One region of the Streptomyces sp. NPDC058864 genome, then DNA from elsewhere that is predicted to be linked to it. Evidence: riboswitches for the same ligand, from Rfam matches in the RefSeq annotation. Region 1 holds a riboswitch; the other holds the start of a gene.
The links. Region 1 has a riboswitch for glycine ahead of gcvT (glycine cleavage system aminomethyltransferase GcvT). Riboswitches for the same ligand answer to the same signal wherever they lie in the genome.

Region 1 (10,011 bases):
CCGCCCCGCCGGGGGTGCCCTGCCAGAGCAGCATCCACACCTGACTGTCGGCGAGGGTCCTCAGCACTTCCTCGTAGGCGTCGTACCTACCGGGCGTCACCTGCCGGAGCGCATGCTCCAGCCCCCCGCCCCCTCCCACGCCGGCGCTCACGTGTCCCGCCCTTCCGCGTCTGCCTCGTCCGCGTCGTCTGCTTCGCCGAATGCCTCTGGTGCCGTGCCGGACCCAGGTTATGCGCCCGTGCCGACATAGAAGGGTCGCACGCGCTCCAGCATCCAGTCGCCGATGGGGTCCTGCGCGACGTCCAGCAGCACCAGATTGACCTGCCAGGGCAGTGGTACGGCGCCGAGCGCGCGCCCGATGGCGGCCATGGCGGCGGCCCGGTCCTCCTCCTGCCAGCGGTCGAGCTCCACGCCGACGAAGAGCGTGGCCGGGTCGCCCTCGACGCTGGCCAGCGCGCGGCGGGCGGAGAGCACGACCGGGGTCACGGCGAACTCGCCCGCGGCGACGGCCAGGAAGTCCACCGGCTCCTCTTCCGGCGAGGGTTCCCACAGCCGGACCCGGGCGCCGCTCGGGGTGCCGGGCTCGCGGTCGGTGCGGCACAGCTCCATCACCGCGGCGGGCGGCAGCGGGATGCCCACCGCGCCTCCGGGGTTCACGGCGATCCCCAGCTGCGGGGGCAGCCCGCGGGCGAACTCACGGGCGGGGGCGACGGCGAAGCTCATGCCGGATCCGGCGGCGAGGAACTGCTGTTCGGAGCTGAAGACCGGGACGTAGACGCCGCCTTCGAGTTCGAGGGTCGGCAGGTCGAGGTCGGTGCTGTCGGGGCCGCCGCCGTTCGGCAGCGGGATCCACAACTGCGAGCGCCCGAGCACCTCCAGGACGCGGGCCGTGGCACCCGGATCGCCGAGTGCCGCGGAGAGCACTTCCTCCAGCTCGTTGGCGGGCCAGCCGCCGGCACCGTGGCCCGACGGGGCGAAGCCGTCCGGTATCCGCTGCCCCGGGATGTTCACTGCGTCTCGCCTCGCAATTTCCTGTGGTCGTGCGCTCCGTGGAAACCCTATCCGGCGGCGGGCGCGGGCGACCCCCGCATCACAAGCCCGCCACACGAGCCCGTCACGCGATGCGATCGTCCGGTTGCGAAGCGTCACCGCCGCTCCGAAGGTAGGACGAGCAAGGAGAAAACCCTCAACCGGGAGATATCTCGACATGCGCATCACCAGGATCAACTCCACCCTCATAGCGGCGGCCGTGTGCGCCTCGCTGACGATGGGCCTCACCGGCGGTGTCGCGAGTGCCCAGGCCCCCACCCGGAGCACGGCCGTCGAGGTCGAGCACCTCGCCGCTCGCGCGGCGGACACGGGTAACGCCGAACTCATCGCCAAGCTCGGTGACACGCTGTCCATCGGGGCCAAGCTCACCCAGGAAGCCCAGGTCGAAAGCCCCGACTCGGCGAAGCTGGAGGACCTCCGCAAGGGTCTGGAGGAGTCGAGCCGGCAGCTGGCCTCGGTCCTCGACCAGGCTGGTGCGGTATCTCCCGGCATCACCGACCCGTCGGCCTACGATCCGGGCGCGCCACAACCGGGCCTGGAGCCGGGCGATCCCGGCCAGCCGGGTGACCCGGCCCTCATCGACCAGGTCGGCGGACCGGGTGGTGACCAGAGCGCCGCGGACGCCGTCACCGACGTCAAGAACGCGCTCACCAAGCTGGTCCAGGACGTCACGGACCTGCTGGCCAAGGTGGTCGCCAAGGACCTCGCGGGCGTGACGGCCGGTGTCGCCACCGTCGTCGCCGACCTGCAGGCCCTGCTGCTGGCGGTGCCGAAGCTGCTCACCGGCGCGCTGCCGCTGCCGCTTCCGCTCCCGCTGCCGCTCCCCCTGAACGACCAGGGCGAGCAGCTCCCGCCCGAGGCGCAGCTCGCGCCGGAGGCCCAGGTGGATCCGCAGCTCCAGTAGCGGTACCGCCCCTCACGCGACGCGGCCCGGCCGCTCAGCCGTCGAAGTCGATGGCCTCGAGCTCCCGGGCCGCTTCGCGGTCCAGCAGCACCACCGAGGCGCACGCCCCGGGCAGCCGGCCCGCTTCCGCCTCGGTCAGCAGGCGGCGGGAGGCGGCGCGGTGCCGGGCCATGGCGTACGCCGAGACCCCGCGGCCGCGTTCGCGCTGACCGTCCAGCGCGGTCCGCACGGGAACGTCCAGCAGCACCAGGTGCATGCCCCGCCCCCGGCGCCGCGCCTCGCGGGCGACCCAGGCGCGCACCCAGCGCAGGGTGCCGCAGTCGTGCAGGACGACGCTGTCGCCCGAACGCAGCGCCCGCCACAGACCGGCGTAGTGCGCGATCCGCACCAGGGGACGGTAGAGGGCGTACGGCAGCAGCCGCGGAACCCGGGCCTGCCAGCGTTCCCGCACGTCCTGGGAGTCGATCAGGCGGGCCCCGCCCGACGCGCGCCGCATGAGGGTGCTCTTGCCGCCGCCGGGCAGTCCGGAGACGACCAGGAAGTCACCCGGCGGGTAGCGCAGGGTGCGCACGGGCCGGCGTCCCCGCCGCAGGTCGAGCAGCCGTCGCGGCCGCACGGCGCGGCCCGCGCGGCGCGCCTCCCCGGCCCGCGCCGGTACCGGCCGGGACACGGCCGGACCCCCGGCCGTCGCATACGCACTCTGCCACCGCACAGTTCGCCCTCCGGGTCCGACGTTCAAGAAATGGTAAATCCTGTGTCTTTGCCTACCCAGAGAAGCGGCGTCGTTACTACCGGATCGGGACCGGACCCGGACATCCGGGACGCGATCGCGACAACGACGGGCGCCCGTGCAATGATGGCGCCCTCAATCTCATATCGGCCGTTCGAGGCCGCGCGGGAGAGCTTCCGCACCGCTGCGGCGGGCGGGACGCCGAAGGAGCAAGTCCTCCCTTGAATCTCTCAGGCACAGATACCGCGCGTTCGAGGCACATCTGAAAAGCGGGCGAGCCCTCCCGGCGACGGGGGTGCCGCCCCACCCAAGGTGCAAGCCAGGCTCCTCCGACCGGAGGGTCCAGGTGAACCTCTCAGGTTCCGATGACAGATGGGGAGGGCCTGCCCCGTCATCGCCCTACCTGTCTCTTCCTCGCCTTGGGAGCCCGACCGATGAGTGAACCCCGCCGTACCGCACTGGACGCGCTGCACCGCGCCCTCGGCGCCACCATGACCGACTTCGCGGGCTGGGACATGCCGCTGCGGTACGCCAGCGAGCGCGACGAGCACACCGCCGTGCGGACCCGGGCCGGTCTCTTCGACCTGTCCCACATGGGCGAGATCACGGTCACCGGTCCGGCCGCGGGCGAGGCGCTGGACCACGCGCTGGTCGGCCACATCTCGGCGCTGGCCGTGGGCCGTGCCCGCTACACGATGATCTGCGCGCCCGACGGCGGCATCCTCGACGACCTGATCGTCTACCGCCTCGGCGACGAGGAGTACATGGTCGTCGCCAACGCCTCCAACGCCCAGGTCGTCCTCGACGCGGTGGCCGAGCGCGCCGCCGGCTTCGACGCGGCGGTCCGCGACGACCGGGACGCCTACGCGCTGATCGCCGTCCAGGGCCCGAACTCCCCCGCCATCCTGAAGTCGGTCACCGACGCCGACCTGGACGGGCTGAAGTACTACGCGGGCCTGCCGGGCACCGTGGCCGGGGTCCCCGCGCTGATCGCCCGCACGGGCTACACCGGCGAGGACGGCTTCGAGCTCTTCGTCGCCCCGGCCGACGCGGAGAAGCTGTGGCTGGCGCTGACCGAGGCGGGCGCGGACGCCGGCCTGGTGCCGTGCGGCCTGTCCTGCCGCGACACGCTGCGCCTGGAGGCGGGCATGCCGCTGTACGGGCATGAGCTGACCACCGCGCTCACCCCCTTCGACGCCGGGCTCGGCCGGGTCGTGAAGTTCGACAAGCCGGGTGACTTCGTGGGCCGCGAGGCGCTGACCGCGGCCGCCGCCAAGGCCGAGGCCACGCCGCCGCGCAAGCTGGTCGGCCTGGTCGCCGAGGGCCGCCGCGTCCCCCGGGCGGGCTACCCCGTGGTGGCGGGCGGCGAGGTGGTCGGCGAGGTCACCTCCGGCGCGCCGTCCCCGACCCTGGGCAAGCCGATCGCCATGGCGTACGTGGACGCCGAGCACGCCGTTCCGGGCGCCTCCGGTGTGGGCGTGGACATCCGCGGTACGCATGAGCCGTACGAGGTGGTGGCCCTGCCGTTCTACAAGCGGCAGCGCTGAGTTCCCGCTCACATCCGGCACAGCCGTCCCACCTGTCAAGACAGCCGTCACCAGCACATACCGTCATCCAGGAGAATTCACGCCATGAGCAACCCCCAGCAGCTGCGGTACAGCAAGGAGCACGAGTGGGTCTCGGCCGCCGACGCGGACGGTGTGTCCTCGGTGGGCATCACCGAGCACGCGGCGAACGCCCTCGGCGACGTCGTCTACGTCCAGCTCCCGGCGGTCGGCGACACGGTCGCCGCGGGCGAGACCTGCGGTGAACTGGAGTCGACCAAGTCGGTCAGCGACCTGTACGCCCCGGTCTCCGGTGAGGTCACCGAGGTCAACGAGGACGTCGTCAACGACCCCTCGCTGGTGAACTCGGCGGCCTTCGAGGGCGGCTGGCTGTTCAAGGTGAAGATCTCCGAGGAGCCGGGCGACCTGCTCTCCGCGGACGAGTACACCGCCTTCACCGGCGCCTGACCGCTCGGGACCTCCCGACCGCTCCGCCCTGTCCACTCCGACCTCCGGACGGATGACCCCCCTGATGTCGCTTCTCAACAGCTCACTGCACGAGCTCGACCCCGACGTCGCCGCCGCCGTCGACGCCGAACTGCACCGCCAGCAGTCCACCCTCGAGATGATCGCCTCGGAGAACTTCGCTCCGGTCGCGGTGCTCCAGGCCCAGGGCTCGGTGCTGACCAACAAGTACGCCGAGGGGTACCCCGGCCGCCGCTACTACGGCGGTTGCGAGCACGTCGACGTGGTCGAGCAGCTCGCGATCGACCGGGTCAAGGCGCTCTTCGGCGCCGAGCACGCCAACGTCCAGCCGCACTCGGGCGCGCAGGCCAACGCGGCCGCGATGTTCGCGCTGCTGAACCCCGGCGACACGATCCTGGGTCTGAACCTCGCCCACGGCGGGCACCTGACCCACGGCATGAAGATCAACTTCTCCGGCAAGCTGTACAACGTGGCCGCGTACCACGTGGACGCGGAGACCGGGCAGGTCGACATGGCCGAGGTCGAGCGCCTGGCCAAGGAGTCCCGCCCGAAGCTGATCATCGCCGGCTGGTCGGCGTACCCGCGGCAGCTGGACTTCGCGGCCTTCCGCAGGATCGCCGACGAGGTCGGCGCGTACCTGATGGTCGACATGGCGCACTTCGCCGGTCTGGTGGCGGCGGGGCTGCACCCCTCCCCCGTGCCGTACGCGGACGTCGTCACCACGACCACGCACAAGACGCTCGGCGGCCCGCGCGGCGGCGTCATCCTGTGCAAGGCGGAGCTGGCCAAGAAGATCAACTCGGCGGTCTTCCCCGGCCAGCAGGGCGGCCCGCTGGAGCACGTCATCGCGGCGAAGGCGGTCGCCTTCAAGGTCGCGGCGAGCGAGGAGTTCAAGGACCGCCAGGTCCGCACCCTGGAGGGCGCGAGGATCCTCGCCGAGCGGCTGACGCAGGACGACGTGGCCGCGGCCGGTGTCTCGGTGCTGTCCGGCGGCACCGACGTCCACCTGGTCCTGGTCGACCTGCGCGACAGCGAGCTCGACGGGCAGCAGGCCGAGGACCGGCTGCACGAGATCGGCATCACGGTCAACCGCAACGCGGTCCCGAACGACCCGCGCCCGCCGATGGTCACCTCCGGTCTGCGCATCGGCACCCCGGCGCTGGCCACCCGCGGCTTCGGCACGGAGGACTTCCGCGAGGTCGCCGACGTCATCGCCGAGGCCCTCAAGCCGGGCTTCGACGCGGAGACCGCCAAGGCGCTCGGCGCCCGGGTCACCGCCCTGGCCGGCAAGCACCCGCTGTACCCCGGCCTGAAGTAGCGAGCGTCACCCGGTGTGCGGGGCCGACCGCGAGGACGGTCCCGCACACTGGAACAAGCGCGGCGCACCCACGCCGCACACGTACCACTCCGGCGGTGACCCCGCCGGCCGCCCGCGGACAACGGGGTCCGCGAACCCGAGGAGTCATCGCACCGTGGCCATCTCCGTCTTCGACCTGTTCTCGATCGGCATAGGCCCGTCCAGCTCCCACACGGTGGGCCCGATGCGCGCCGCGCGGATGTTCGCCCAGCGGCTGAAGAACGACGGCCTGCTGGCGGGCGTCGGCTCCGTGCGCGCCGAGCTGTTCGGCTCGCTCGGCGCGACCGGTCACGGGCACGGCACCCCCAAGGCGGTGCTGCTGGGACTGGAGGGGCACTCCCCCCGCACGGTCGACGTCGACACCGCCGACGAGCGGGTCGAGCAGATCCGCAGCGGCCGCCGCATCAGCCTGCTCGGCGCCCACGAGATCCCGTTCTCCGCCGACGACGACCTGATCCTGCACCGGCGCCGCTCGCTGCCGTACCACGCCAACGGCATGACGCTCTTCGCGTACGACGGGACCGGCGCGCCCGTGCTGGAGAAGACCTACTACTCGGTGGGCGGCGGCTTCGTCGTCGACGAGGACGCGGTCGGCGAGGACCGCATCAAGCTCGACGACACCGCGCTGAAGTACCCCTTCCGCACCGGCGACGAGCTGCTGCGGCTCACCCGGGAGACCGGGCTGTCCATCTCCGGCCTGATGCTGGAGAACGAGAAGGCCTGGCGCACCGAGGCGGAGATCCGCACGGGCCTGCTGGAGATCTGGCGCGTCATGCAGGACTGCGTGCAGGCCGGGCTGACCCGCGAGGGCATCCTCCCCGGCGGCCTCAAGGTCCGCCGCCGCGCCTCGGCCACCGCCCGGCAGCTGCGCGCCGAGGGCAACACGGCGGCCCACGCCATGGAGTGGGTCACCCTCTACGCCATGGCCGTCAACGAGGAGAACGCCGCGGGCGGCCGCGTCGTCACCGCCCCCACCAACGGCGCCGCCGGCATCATCCCGGCCGTCCTGCACTACTACGTCAACTTCGTGGCCGGGCAGTCGACGGAGGCGGAGAAGGAGGACGGCGTCGTCCGCTTCCTGCTCGCGGCGGGCGCGATCGGCATGCTCTTCAAGGAGAACGCCTCCATCTCCGGCGCAGAGGTCGGCTGCCAGGGCGAGGTCGGCTCCGCCTGTTCCATGGCCGCGGGCGGCCTCGCCGAGGTCCTCGGCGGCGGCCCGGAGAAGGTCGAGAACGCCGCCGAGATCGGCATGGAGCACAACCTCGGCCTCACCTGCGACCCCGTCGGCGGGCTCGTCCAGATCCCCTGCATCGAGCGCAACGGCATGGCCGCGGTCAAGGCCGTCACCGCCGCGCGCATGGCGATGCGCGGGGACGGCCGGCACCACGTCTCCCTCGACAAGGTCATCAAGACCATGAAGGAGACCGGGGCGGACATGAAAGTCAAGTACAAGGAGACCGCACGCGGCGGCCTCGCGGTCAACGTCATCGAGTGCTGACGCCACGGGCCCCGGCCCGCCCGGATCCTCCCGGAGCGGCCGGGGTCCTGCCGCGCCCGGGCGGACCCGACGGGTTCGCGCCCCGGGCCCGGCCACGGGGGTTCGGCCCCGGAGATATCGGTCGCCCTCCCCGGTAGCCGCCCGTGGGCGATGTCGACGTCGACGCCCGGCTCCTTGGTGCGGCCCTTCGTCTCTCCCACGGTCCGCCGACCGCCTCGCACGGCCTCGCTGCCGGTGTGGTGGTCGGTCGGCAGCACGCTCCGCCGTTGGTGGGGAGCCTGCGCAGCACGGCGAGGTCGGCCTCGGGAATCCGGCGCAGCCGTCCCCTCGCGTCGGCCCGGACCGGGACCCCGCGTCAGCGGTACGTGGCCACCGCCCATACCGCGGCCGCCGCGACCGCGAGGGCGTAACAGGCGGTGGCGGCAAGGAGGATGCGTGTCGTCGCCCGGTCGGTCAGGCGGGTGCGGGACAGCAGCCGGGCCAGGGCGGGGAGGACGAGGACGGCGTGCAGGCTGACGCCGTGGAGGGGCTTGAGGGGGGCCGTCGAGGCGTACGCGGCGGCCTGGTGGCCGGTGCGGGTGAGATATACGCCGCGGGCGATCATGGCGGCGCCGGAGAGCAGGGCGAGGAGCAGGATCGCAAAGCCGGCGCGCAGGGCGAGGGGCATGCCCGCGGGGCCGGCGGGCCGGCGCCGGAAGGACGCGACGGCGAAGACCGACAGGACGGCCACGAGAACGGCGCCGCCGACCGCGAGCGTCATGGAGACGGCGGTGTCGAAGCCGGTCTCCATGTCGAGGTGCGACGGCACACGCCGCCACGCCTGCAGGGTGATGCCGGCGACCTCGACGACGCAGTCGGCGGCGAACACGGCGAGCAGCGGCGTGCGCAGGCGCGCGCCGACGTCCAGGTACGAGGTGACCCAGGTGATCGCGACGAGGGTGAGGCCGAAGGAGAGCCCGAAGGTCACGGGCTTGCGCCAGGAGACCGGGCCGTCCCAGGGGCCACCGTCCACCGCGAGGACGCCGAGGTGGAACAGGCCCGAGAGGATCAGCAGGGCGCCGGTCGCGTGGCACAGGCGGTCGGCCGTGCGGGGGCCGTCGTGCGCCCGTGCCCCGGCGGTGGGGATGGTGGTCGTCGCCATGGCCCCAGCGTGCCGGGGGCGGCACGCCCGGTCGTCGTCCGGGGGGAGGCCGGCCGGATACGTCCCCGGGAGCAGTGGTTCCGGCTCAGCGGGTGGCCGCGTGCACGATCCCCGAGGTCGCCGCGATGCGGTCGAGCAGGAACATGGTGCCGACGCTCGCCACGATCCAGCTGCAGAGGATGACGATCCCGCGGGTCAGGCCGTCGTGGTGGAAGTAGGCGATTCCGTCCATGGCACGGACGCCCACTCCGGCCGGCATGACGGAGGCCAGTGGCTCCAGCCAGCCCGGCAGGAAGTACGGCGGGAGGACGCCGCCACTGGTGGCGTTCCCGATGATGAGCATGAAGATCGAGCCCAGGAGCACCCCGGCCGGGCCGAAGACGCGGATGAGCGCGACGGTGGCGGCGGCGACCGCGCCGGCCATGAGGGTGACGACGCCGAAGATCCCGAAGAAGGAGCCGGGTATCGCGCCGAAGGCCGTACTCGCGATGAGGGTGGTGGCCAGGCCGCCGACGACGGCGAAGAGGCCGATGCTCAGGACCCGCTGGTAGAAGGAGAGCCGTGGCGCGACCTGGTAGGTCAGCTGGCCGAAGAGGAAGCCGGCCAGGATCAGGCCGAAGGAGGCGTAGAAGACCGACAGCCCTCTGCTGTCACCGGACGACAGCGGCAGGATGTCGACCACGGGGATCTTGTGTTCCTCGCCGTGCGGAACGGACGCCAGGGGGGTGAGCAGGGCGGACACCGCGGGGCCGTTCGCACCGGCGTAGACGACCTGGGGCTTGCCGCCCTCGGACAGGTAGGCCGCGTAGGCCTCCCGGTGCTCCACCGCCTGCCGGGCCGAGGCTGCGTCGGGGTACCGGTCGACCTGGAAGGCCTCGGGCGCGATGCGCTGGAGGCGGACGTCGAACAGGGCCGCCGAGTGGTCCGAGGCGACGACCGCCACCGGCAGCCGGTGCGCCGTGGGCGTGTGGAAGGCGGCGAGGAAGACGCTCACGAAGGAGAGCCCGACGACGAGCACCGTGATCACCGGGGTGATCACGGCCTTCGGGCCGGTCAGTCCCGCCCGGGCGGGTGGTGCGTCGGTCTGCGGCCCCGGGCCGTGCCGGTGCCGGTGCCGGTGGTGGGACGGGGGCGGGTCCGCAGGGGGGTTCGCATCGGTGATGATCACAGTGTCCACCAGGGGGAGTCCCTCCTATAATGTAAGTTGACTTATATAAGTTAACAGACAACAGAGAGGCACCCGGCATGCCCCTGCGCGAACCCCGCGAGCACATCGGCTACCTGATCTGGCAGCTCTCGCA
Region 2 (10,011 bases), on a different contig from region 1:
CGTACGCAGCTCACCCTGAGCCAGATCGACGCTCGTATCCCGCGCGCCCACGTCCTCAAGCGGGACCTGGCGACGCCGTGGGCGGTCAAGGGCCTGGTCATGCGCCGGGTGGTCGAGGAGGCGGGCGACCGGAGCGTCGACACCACCGACGGCGTGCGCGTGGTCGAGGCGGACGGCCGCTGGGTGATGGTGCTGCCCGACCCGGCCGAGGCGGTCACCCACCTGTGGGCGGAAGGCCCGGACGACGCCTCCGCGCAGGCACTGCTCGACGAGTGGTCGGGGATCGTGGACAGCGCGGGCCGCTGATCCCGCTCCGGCAACGGCAACGGCTCACGGGCCCCTCCCGACGCGACGAACGGCGCGTCGGGAGGGGCCCGTTCGAGGTAGGTGCCGGGGACGTGCGACGATGTGCGGCATGTCGCAGCAGCACCCCGATCGGAGCAGCGCCCCTGGGAGGGCCGTGACCCGGCGCCCGGACGCCTCCATGTCGCTGCTGACCAACGTCATGGAGCACAGCCTCGACGACGGGTACGCCGAAGCCACCGCACGCCGGGGCGCGACGGGTACGTCCCGGCTGCCCGGAACGCTGCGGGGCCGGCTGGTGCTCGCGCTGGGCCTGGTGCTGGCCGCTGTGGTGGTCACCATAGGCGCGGTGCAGACGCAGGTGGCGGCCCCCACGCTGGCCAAGGAGCGGCAGAAGCTCATCGACCGCATCCAGTCCGAGACTCGTAACGCCGACGAGCTGCAGAAGAACGTGGACGGGCTGCGCGACGACGTGGCGGCCAGGCAGCGGCAGGCGCTCAAGGAGCAGGACGGCGACGCGGAGCGCGTGGCGCTGCTCGCCGGTGCGACACCGGTCACGGGGCCGGGGATCGAGCTGGAGGTCAACGACGCCAAGGAGGCCTCGTCGGGCGGCGGCAACGATCCGCGCACGACCAGTGACTTCTCGGACACCGGGCGCGTCCGCGACCGGGACATGCAGCGCGTCGTCAACGGCCTGTGGGCGTCGGGGGCGGAGGCCATCTCCATCAACGGGCAGCGGCTGACGTCGTTGTCGGCCATCCGTGCGGCGGGTGACGCCATACTGGTCGACAACCGGCCGCTGGTACCGCCCTACACGGTCCTGGCGATCGGGGACCCGCAGAAGCTGAGCACGTCCTTCCTGGACAGTGCGGACGGGCAGTATCTGCACGTCCTGCAGGAGAACTACGGGATCCGTACGCGCGTCTCCGAGAAGGAGAAGCTCGAACTGCCCGCGGCTCCGAGCCTGATCATCCGCTCAGCGACCCCGGTCCCGTCGACCGGGCCGTCGTCGGGCGCATCCGGAAATGGGAAGGGTACGAATTGATCGCCGTACTGGGCCTGATCGTTGGAGTGGTGGTGGGCCTGGTGGTCCGCCCCGTGGTACCGACGGTGGTCGAGCCCTACCTCCCGATCGCCGTGGTCGCCGCGCTCGACGCCGTCTTCGGCGGTCTGCGGGCCATGCTGGACGGGATCTTCGACGACAAGGTCTTCGTGGTCTCCTTCCTCTCCAACGTCGTCGTGGCCGCGCTGATCGTCTTCCTGGGCGACAAGCTGGGGGTGGGTGCGCAGCTCTCGACGGGTGTGGTCGTCGTCCTCGGCATCCGCATCTTCTCCAACGCCGCGGCGATCCGCCGCCATGTCTTCCGGGCGTGACAGCACGATGAGCGACGAGAACGACCAGACGCCGGAGCGACCGGAGGCGCCGCGCCCCGGCACTCCGGGCGAGCCCGCGGAGCCGCGCAGGCCGGCGGAGCGTGCCGAGCCCGAGCGTCCCGCGGTGCGCCCGGCGCTGCCCGCTCCCGCACCGCTGCCGTCCGCCGAGCCGGAGCAGGCGCGGTCCTCCGCGCAGGGTCCGCAGCAGTCACCGCCGGACGCGGGGGAACCCGAGGGCGCGGGCGCGGCACCCGCCGCGACCGGCCGGCAGCGCCTCAAGGCGGGGTTGTGGCCGCCGCGGGTGTCCCGGGCCCAGTTGATCGTCGCGCTGCTGCTGTTCGTGCTCGGTCTCGGCCTGGCCATCCAGGTCCGCTCGACCAGCGACACCAGCGCGCTGCGCGGCGCCCGCCAGGAGGACCTGGTGCGCATCCTGGACGAACTGGACAACCGCTCGCAGCGGCTGGGCGACGAGCGGCGGCGTCTGGAGGAGCAGCGCACGGAGCTGGAGAACAGCTCCGACCAGGCCGAGGAGGCTCGCAAGCAGACCGAGCAGAAGGCCCAGCAGCTCGGGGTGCTGGCCGGTACGGTCGCCGTCGAGGGTCCCGGGATCACGCTGACCATCAACGATCCAGAGGACGCGGTCGAGGCCGACATGCTGCTCGACGCGCTCCAGGAGCTGCGGGCCGCGGGAGCGGAGGCGATCCAGATCAACGACGTGCGGGTCGTGGCCGACACGTACTTCACCCAGGGTTCGGGCGGTGTGCAGATCGACGGGCGCAAGGTGGACGCGCCCTACCGCTTCAAGGTCATCGGTAATCCACAGGATCTTGAACCCGCCCTGAACATCCCCGGCGGCGTGGTACAGACTTTGGAGAAGGAGCAGGCCACAGCGGACGTGACGCGATCGGAGAAGATCGTCGTCGACGCCTTGCGGCCGTCGGAGCAGCCTGACTACGCTCAGTCGTCGACCCGGTGATGCGGGGGCGAGTGGGGTATGCGGGGGAGGGCAGCAGAATGCGGGGGGTCGCCGCACCGCTGGGGTGGCGCGTGAGAGAAACTGTGTGTTCGTCGTGACTGAGGGTTCGTCCTGCCCCACGGGCGGGTCTGTGTCGTTCAAGGGGAATCGCCCGTGAAGTTGTTCGGTAAGTGGTTCGGCAAGAGTTCGCGTCCGGCTGATGACAGCCCCACGGCCCGCCATCGCGCGCCGCGGCACGCGCAGGGGGAGGGACCGGGCGAGGAGCGCCCGCTGTTCCGTGACGAGGCCGCTGCTCCGGGTGGTGACATTTCGGGCGGTCCTGGTGCGGTTTCTGTTGACCCTGCGGCTGCGGGGCGCATAGGTTTCCAGCAACCATCAGCCTCTAGCACGGGTGGAGGGTCCTTGCCGGTCTGTACGCGGTGCGGGTTCCAGAACGCGGAAGCGAGCCGCTTCTGCTCCAACTGCGGCGCGCCGCTGCGTGCCGGAGTGCCGTCCGAGCGTGCCTCCGAGACCACGTCCACGATCTCCATCTCCGGGATCGAGGCGTACGAGGCCGAGGCGACGGGACAGACCACCCTTCCGGCGCTGTCCCCGGAGGCCCAGGCCGCGGTCGACGCGCTGCCCCCGGGCTCCGCGCTGCTGGTGGTGCGCCGTGGTCCCAACTCGGGGAGCCGCTTCCTCCTGGACGGCGAGCTGACGACGGCCGGCCGCCACCCGGAGAGCGATATCTTCCTGGACGACGTCACCGTCTCGCGGCGTCACGTGGAGTTCCGGCGTCAGCAGGACGGTTCCTTCACGGTCGCCGACGTCGGCAGCCTCAACGGCACCTACGTCAACCGGGAGCGGATCGACTCGGTGACCTTGTCCAGTGGCGACGAGGTGCAGATCGGCAAGTACCGACTGGTCTTCTACGCGAGCCAGTGGGGCGCCTGACCCCCGCGAGGGAAGGTTCATGCTTCGTACACCGTCGGGCGGTGCCGGAAACGGCACCGCCACCGCGGACGACCGGCTGCTGAGCATCGGAGCGGTGCTCAACGAGTTGCGGGAGGAGTTCCCCGAGGTCACCATCTCCAAGATCCGCTTCCTGGAGGCGGAGGGGCTGGTGGAGCCGCAACGCACCCCGTCGGGGTACCGGAAGTTCACCGTCCGGGACGTGGAACGGCTCGGGCACGTGCTGCGCATGCAGCGCGACCACTATCTTCCGCTCAAAGTGATCCGCGAGCACCTCGATGCCCTCGACCGGGGCGAACCGCTGCCGCTGCCCGCCCCGGCCTCCGGGGAGTCCCGGGAACTGCTCGAGGTCGGCACGGTGGAGCGGGAAGCGCCCGCGACGCTGCGCATCGGCCGGGAGGAACTGCTGGCCGCCACGGGCGCCGAGCCGGGCGTACTCGCCCAGTGGGAGGCGTACGGCCTGGTGGAGGCCGGTGCCGACGGCGACTATGACGCCGAAACGGTGAACATCGCCAAGATCGTGGCCGATCTGGGCCGTTTCGGGCTCGAACCGCGCCATCTGCGTGCGGTGAAGGCGGCGGCCGACCGTGAGGCGGGTCTGGTGGAGCAGGTGGTCGCGCCACTGCGCAGGCACCGCAATCCGCAGACCAGGACGCACGCGGAGGCCACCGCGCGGGAGCTGGCGGCGCTGTCGGTGCGACTGCACGCGGCGCTGGTGCAGTCCGCGCTCAGGGTGCGGCTCTTCTGAGCCGACATGGCCAGGACACGCCCGGTCGGGGACCGGCCGGGCCGGTCCCGACTACCCAAACCTGCCGGGCACGGCCTAGGGTTGCTGTGTGAACGAGCTCGACGTCGTGGGTGTCCGGGTCGAAATGCCCTCCAACCAGCCGATTGTGCTCCTGCGGGAAGTGGGAGGCGACCGCTACCTGCCCATCTGGATCGGGCCGGGGGAGGCCACCGCCATCGCCTTCGCGCAACAGGGCATGACGCCCGCGCGGCCGCTGACCCATGATCTGTTCAAGGACGTGCTCGAGGCCGTCGGCCAGACGCTGACCGAGGTCCGGATCACCGACCTGCGCGACGGCGTCTTCTACGCCGAGCTGGTGTTCGCCAGCGGCGTGGAGGTGAGCGCCCGTCCCTCGGATGCCATAGCGCTCGCGCTGCGCACGGGAACGCCCATCTACGGGAGCGACGGCGTGCTGGACGACGCCGGCATCGCCATTCCGGACGAGCAGGAGGACGAGGTCGAGAAGTTCCGCGAGTTCCTCGACCAGATCTCGCCCGAGGACTTCGGCACCAGCAGTCAATGAGGGCCCGCCGGAACCATTCGTCCAGCCTTACCCCCACCTGGGACACGGGAAACCACCTCTGGGGTTGATATCACTCGGCGTGCCGAGCGTGGCGATCGTTGACGCACCCGGAGTGACTGCCTACCGTCGAGAAGGAAAGTCCCGATGGCACGTGCGCGTGCCCTGAGGGGTGCGAAGGGACGGGAGGTCGGCGTGAGAAGCACCGGCGACGGTACGGCCTTCGGCGGCCCGTATCCGATGCGCGGGGCCTTGGCCCGCAACGCCGCGACGCCCCCCGGAGGGGGTTCGGGCGACACCTCGGGACAACTGCCGGAGGAGGCCGGCGAGAAGGTCGGCTACCGCGGCCCCACCGCCTGCGCGGCCACCGGCATCACCTACCGCCAGCTGGACTACTGGGCGCGCACCGGGCTCGTGGAGCCCAGCATCCGGCCCGCCTACGGCTCGGGGACGCAGCGGCTGTACAGCTTCCGGGACGTCGTGGTCCTCAAGATCGTCAAGCGGCTCCTCGACACGGGCGTGTCCCTGCAGAACATCCGCACCGCCGTGCAGCACCTGCGGTCCAGCGCGCCCGCCGAGCTCACCCGCATGACGCTCATGAGCGACGGTGCGACGGTGTACGAGTGCACCTCCCCGGACGAGGTCGTCGATCTCCTCCAGGGCGGTCAGGGGATCTTCGGGATCGCGGTGGGCGTGGTGTGGCGGGACGTCGAGGGGGCCCTGTCACAGCTGCACTCCGAGCGGGTCGACACCGGGGAGACCCTGGTCGGCCACAACCCGGGCGACGAGCTGGCACGGCGTCGCAACCGCGCGGGCTGAACCGGGCCGAACGGCCGCTCCCCACCCGTCCGCCGTACACGCGTACGGCGGATGTCGGACCCGTGGTGCACCATCGGTGACTGTGAGAAGCGCGCCGACCATCCTCCATCTGGACATGGACGCGTTCTTCGCCGCCGTCGAGCAGGCCGCGAAGCCGAGTCTGCGGGGGAAGCCGGTCGTCGTGGGGGGTATCGGGCCGCGCGGCGTGGTGGCGACCGCGTCGTACGAGGCCCGGGTGCACGGGGTGCACTCGGCGATGGCGATGGCGCACGCCCGCCGGCTGTGCCCGAACGCCGCCTACCTGGTGCCGCGCTTCGCCGTGTACCGGCAGATCAGCGACGTCGTCATGGAGCTGCTGTCGCGGCTGTCGCCGCTGGTCGAACCGCTCAGTCTGGACGAGGCCTTCGTCGACCTGGAGGCGGGCGGCATCGGTGACGACCCGCGCGCGGTGGGGCAGCGGCTGCGGGCGGACATCCGAGCGGTGACGGGGCTCACCGGCTCGGTGGGACTCGCGGGCTCCAAGCTGCTCGCCAAGATCGCCTCGGAGCAGGCCAAGCCGGACGGGCTGGTGGTCATCGAGCCGGGTACCGAACGTGAGCTGCTGGCCCCCATGCAGGTGCGCGCGCTGCCCGGCGTGGGGCCCGCCACGGCCGAGCACCTGCGGCGGGCGGGCATCCTCACGGTCGGCGAGGTGGTGGAGGCGGGGGAGGCCGAGCTGGTACGGCTGCTCGGCAAGGCGCACGGCGCCCATGTGCACGGGATGGCCCTGGGGGTCGACGAGCGGCCCGTGGTCGCCGACCGCGAGAGCAAGTCGGTCTCGGTCGAGGACACCTTCGACGTCGACCTCACCGACCGGGTGCGGGTCCGGCTCGAGGTGGACCGGCTGGCCGACCGCTGCGTGCGCAGACTGCGCTCGGCGGGCCGTTCGGGCCGCACGGTGGTGCTGAAGGTGCGGCGGTACGACTTCACGACGCTGACCCGTTCGGAGACGCTGCGGGCCCCGACCGACGACCTGGCGGTCGTTCGGGAGACCGCGGCGCGGCTGCTGGAGGCCGTCGACATCACGGGCGGCGTCCGGTTGCTCGGCGTCGGTGTCGCGGGGCTGGCCGACTTCACGCAGGAGGACCTGTTCGCCCAGGCGGCGGAGCGGGAGGGGGAGGCGGCAGGCGAGGAGCCCGGCCCGTCCGAGGCGGCACCGGAGCGGTCCGGGGAGGAGATCCGGGAACCGGGGCCGGCGGAGCGGCGCTGGGTGCCGGGCCAGGACGTACGGCACACCGAGTACGGCGCCGGGTGGGTGCAGGGCAGCGGGGTCGGGAGGGTCACCGTCCGCTTCGAGGAGCCCGGCTCGGCCGTGCCGGGGCGGGTGCGCACCTTCGCGTTGACCGACCCGGAGCTGGAGCCGTCCGAGCCGCTCCCGCTGGTGTTACCGGGCCCGCCGGGGCCGCCGCGTCAGCTGTCGCCGGCGAGCGTGCCGAAGTCGCGGTCCGGCGGGGGCTCCGGCACCGGGCCGGAGAGCGAGGGCCCGCTCATGCCGTAGTGGTGGTAGAGCTGGAGCTCCTGCTCGGGCGAGAGGTGCCGGCCCACGCCGAAGTCCGGGGCGTCCTTGATCAGTGCCTTGTCGAACGGGACGCGCAGCTCTTCCCCCGTGAACTCGCTCGGTTCCAGCGGCACGAACGCGTCCCGGCTGAAGAGACCGGTGCGCACCGCCGCCCACTCGGGCTCCCCGGTGGCGTCGTCGAGGTACACCTCGTCCACCGTGCCGATCTTCATCCCGTTGCGGTCGAAGGCCCTGCGTCCGATGAGGCTGCGCGGATCGATCCCGGTCTGCACGGTCCCTCCAACTGGTCGCGATTAATCCTATTTAGGCACGAAAGGTGGCGGCTGTCACATGACCCGGTACCGGAGCGCGCTGGTACGCTGACAGCGGCTGCTGACCCCTTGCGGGAGAGTCCTGGCGACGCGGGGAACCGCCCGCCGGGCGCCGAAGGAGCAAACCCTCCCCGGAATCTCTCAGGCATCCGTACCGCATGGGCGAGGTCACTCTGGAAAGCAGGAAAGGGCGGCACACCCCGTGCGCGGCCCCTTCCTCACCGACGGTGAAAGCCGCCCCGGCACGTGCGGGGCGGTGAAGCTCTCAGGTTCAGATGACAGAGGGGGAGGCCGTGTCGCGCCAGACCAGGAGGCCTCCGCAGATGACCGCCAACCGCATCCCACTCTCCGAGCTGGAGCGCGGCATCCCCTTCGAGCAGCGCCACATCGGGCCCGACGCCGGCGCGCAGGCCAAGATGCTCGCGCAGGTCGGCTACGGCTCGCTGGACGAGCTGACCGCCGCCGCCGTCCCGGACACCATCAAGAGCGCCGAGGCGCTCGGCCTGTCCGGTGCCCGCACCGAGCCCGAGGTCCTCGCCGAACTGCGCTCGCTCGCCGACCGCAACCAGGTGCTGCGGCCCATGATCGGCCTCGGCTACCACGGCACCTTCACCCCGCCGGTCATCCTGCGCAACGTCATGGAGAACCCCGCCTGGTACACGGCGTACACGCCGTACCAGCCGGAGATCTCCCAGGGCCGCCTGGAGGCCCTGCTGAACTTCCAGACGGTCGTCGCCGACCTGACCGGGCTGCCCACCTCCGGTGCCTCGCTGCTCGACGAGGGCACGGCCGCCGCCGAGGCGATGGCCCTGGCCCGCCGCGTCGGCAAGGTCAAGGACGGCGTCTTCCTGATCGACGCCGACGCCTTCCCGCAGACCGTCGCCGTGATCGAGACCCGTGCCGAGCCCACCGGTGTCGAGGTCGTCGTCGCCGACCTCAGTGAGGGCATCCCCGCGGAGATCGCCGAGCGCGGGGTCTTCGGCGTGCTGCTGCAGTACCCGGGCGCCTCGGGCGCCGTGCGCGACCTCAAGCCGGTCGTCGAGCAGGCCCACGGGCTCGGTGCCGTCGTCACCGTCGCCGCCGACCTGCTGGCCCTGACCGTGCTCACCTCCCCGGGCGAGCTCGGCGCCGACATCGCGGTCGGCACCACCCAGCGCTTCGGCGTTCCCATGGGCTTCGGCGGTCCGCACGCCGGTTACATGGCCGTCCGCGACACCTACGCCCGCAGCCTGCCGGGCCGCCTGGTCGGCGTCTCCGTCGACGCCGACGGCAACAAGGCCTACCGCCTGGCGCTGCAGACCCGCGAGCAGCACATCCGCCGCGAGAAGGCCACCAGCAACATCTGCACCGCGCAGGTGCTGCTGGCCGTCATGGCCGGCATGTACGCGGTCTACCACGGCCCCGACGGCCTGGCCCAGATCGCCCGCCGCACCCACCGCTACGCCGCGGTCCTCGCCGAGGGCCTGCGCGCCGGCGGCGTCGAGGTGACCACCGGCGCCTTCTTCGACACCGTCACCGCCCGCGTGCCCGGCCGGGCCGCCGAGGTCGTGGCCGCCGCCCGCGAGGCCGGGGTCAACCTGCGCCAGGCCGACGCCGACCTGGTCGGCATCGCCTGCGACGAGACCACCGGCCGCGCCGACCTCGACGCGGTCTGGGGCGCCTTCGGTGTCACCGGTGACGTCGAGGCCCTGGACGCGGCCACCGAGGACGCGCTGCCCACCGGACTGATCCGCGAGGTGGACTACCTGACCCACCCGGTCTTCCACCAGCACCGCTCCGAGACCGCGATGCTGCGCTACCTGCGCCGCCTCGCCGACCGCGACTACGCGCTGGACCGCGGCATGATCCCGCTGGGCTCCTGCACCATGAAGCTCAACGCGACCACCGAGATGGAGCCGGTCACCTGGCCCGAGTTCGGCGCGCTGCACCCCTTCGCGCCGGCCGACCAGGCCGAGGGCTACCTGACCCTGATCCACGAGCTGGAGGACCGCCTCGCCGAGGTCACCGGCTACGACAAGGTCAGCCTCCAGCCGAACGCCGGCTCCCAGGGCGAGCTCGCCGGCCTGCTGGCGGTCCGCGCCTACCACCGCGCCAACGGCGACGCCCAGCGCACGGTCTGCCTCATCCCGTCCTCCGCGCACGGCACCAACGCCGCCAGCGCCGTGATGGCCGGCATGAAGGTCGTCGTCGTGAAGACCGCCGGAGACGGCGAGGTCGACGTCGAGGACCTGCGCGCCAAGATCGAGCAGCACCGCGACGAGCTCGCCGTGCTCATGGTCACCTACCCCTCCACGCACGGGGTCTTCGAGGAGCACATCGGAGACATCTGCGCCGCGGTGCACGACGCGGGCGGCCAGGTCTACGTGGACGGCGCGAACCTCAACGCCCTGGTGGGCCTGGCGAAGCCGGGCC

Region 2: it holds a riboswitch for glycine, as region 1 does, so the genes downstream of both, gcvP (aminomethyl-transferring glycine dehydrogenase) here and gcvT (glycine cleavage system aminomethyltransferase GcvT) in region 1, are expected to answer to the same signal.

Annotation. Positions count from the first base shown of each region.
Region 1 is NZ_JBHYMQ010000010.1:104,111-114,121, reverse strand. It holds gene ACFW3D_RS10930 (enhanced serine sensitivity protein SseB C-terminal domain-containing protein) at 1-151, opposite strand, end outside; gene ACFW3D_RS10925 (enhanced serine sensitivity protein SseB) at 229-1,011, opposite strand; gene ACFW3D_RS10920 (hypothetical protein) at 1,208-1,954, shown strand; gene ACFW3D_RS10915 (AAA family ATPase) at 1,989-2,666, opposite strand; glycine riboswitch at 2,840-2,940, shown strand; gene gcvT (glycine cleavage system aminomethyltransferase GcvT) at 3,119-4,231, shown strand; gene gcvH (glycine cleavage system protein GcvH) at 4,316-4,696, shown strand; gene glyA (serine hydroxymethyltransferase) at 4,761-6,032, shown strand; gene ACFW3D_RS10895 (L-serine ammonia-lyase) at 6,187-7,569, shown strand; gene ACFW3D_RS10890 (hypothetical protein) at 7,925-8,710, opposite strand; gene ACFW3D_RS10885 (YhgE/Pip domain-containing protein) at 8,796-9,887, opposite strand; gene ACFW3D_RS10880 (MarR family winged helix-turn-helix transcriptional regulator) at 9,956-10,011, shown strand, end outside.
Region 2 is NZ_JBHYMQ010000098.1:11,096-21,106, reverse strand. It holds gene ACFW3D_RS38930 (sugar phosphate nucleotidyltransferase) at 1-306, shown strand, start outside; gene ACFW3D_RS38925 (DUF881 domain-containing protein) at 407-1,348, shown strand; gene ACFW3D_RS38920 (small basic family protein) at 1,345-1,677, shown strand; gene ACFW3D_RS38915 (DUF881 domain-containing protein) at 1,685-2,653, shown strand; gene ACFW3D_RS38910 (FHA domain-containing protein) at 2,765-3,586, shown strand; gene ftsR (transcriptional regulator FtsR) at 3,606-4,352, shown strand; gene ACFW3D_RS38900 (bifunctional nuclease family protein) at 4,441-4,914, shown strand; gene ACFW3D_RS38895 (MerR family transcriptional regulator) at 5,107-5,730, shown strand; gene ACFW3D_RS38890 (DNA polymerase IV) at 5,813-7,267, shown strand; gene ACFW3D_RS38885 (PRC-barrel domain-containing protein) at 7,180-7,560, opposite strand; glycine riboswitch at 7,662-7,766, shown strand; glycine riboswitch at 7,771-7,883, shown strand; gene gcvP (aminomethyl-transferring glycine dehydrogenase) at 7,923-10,011, shown strand, end outside.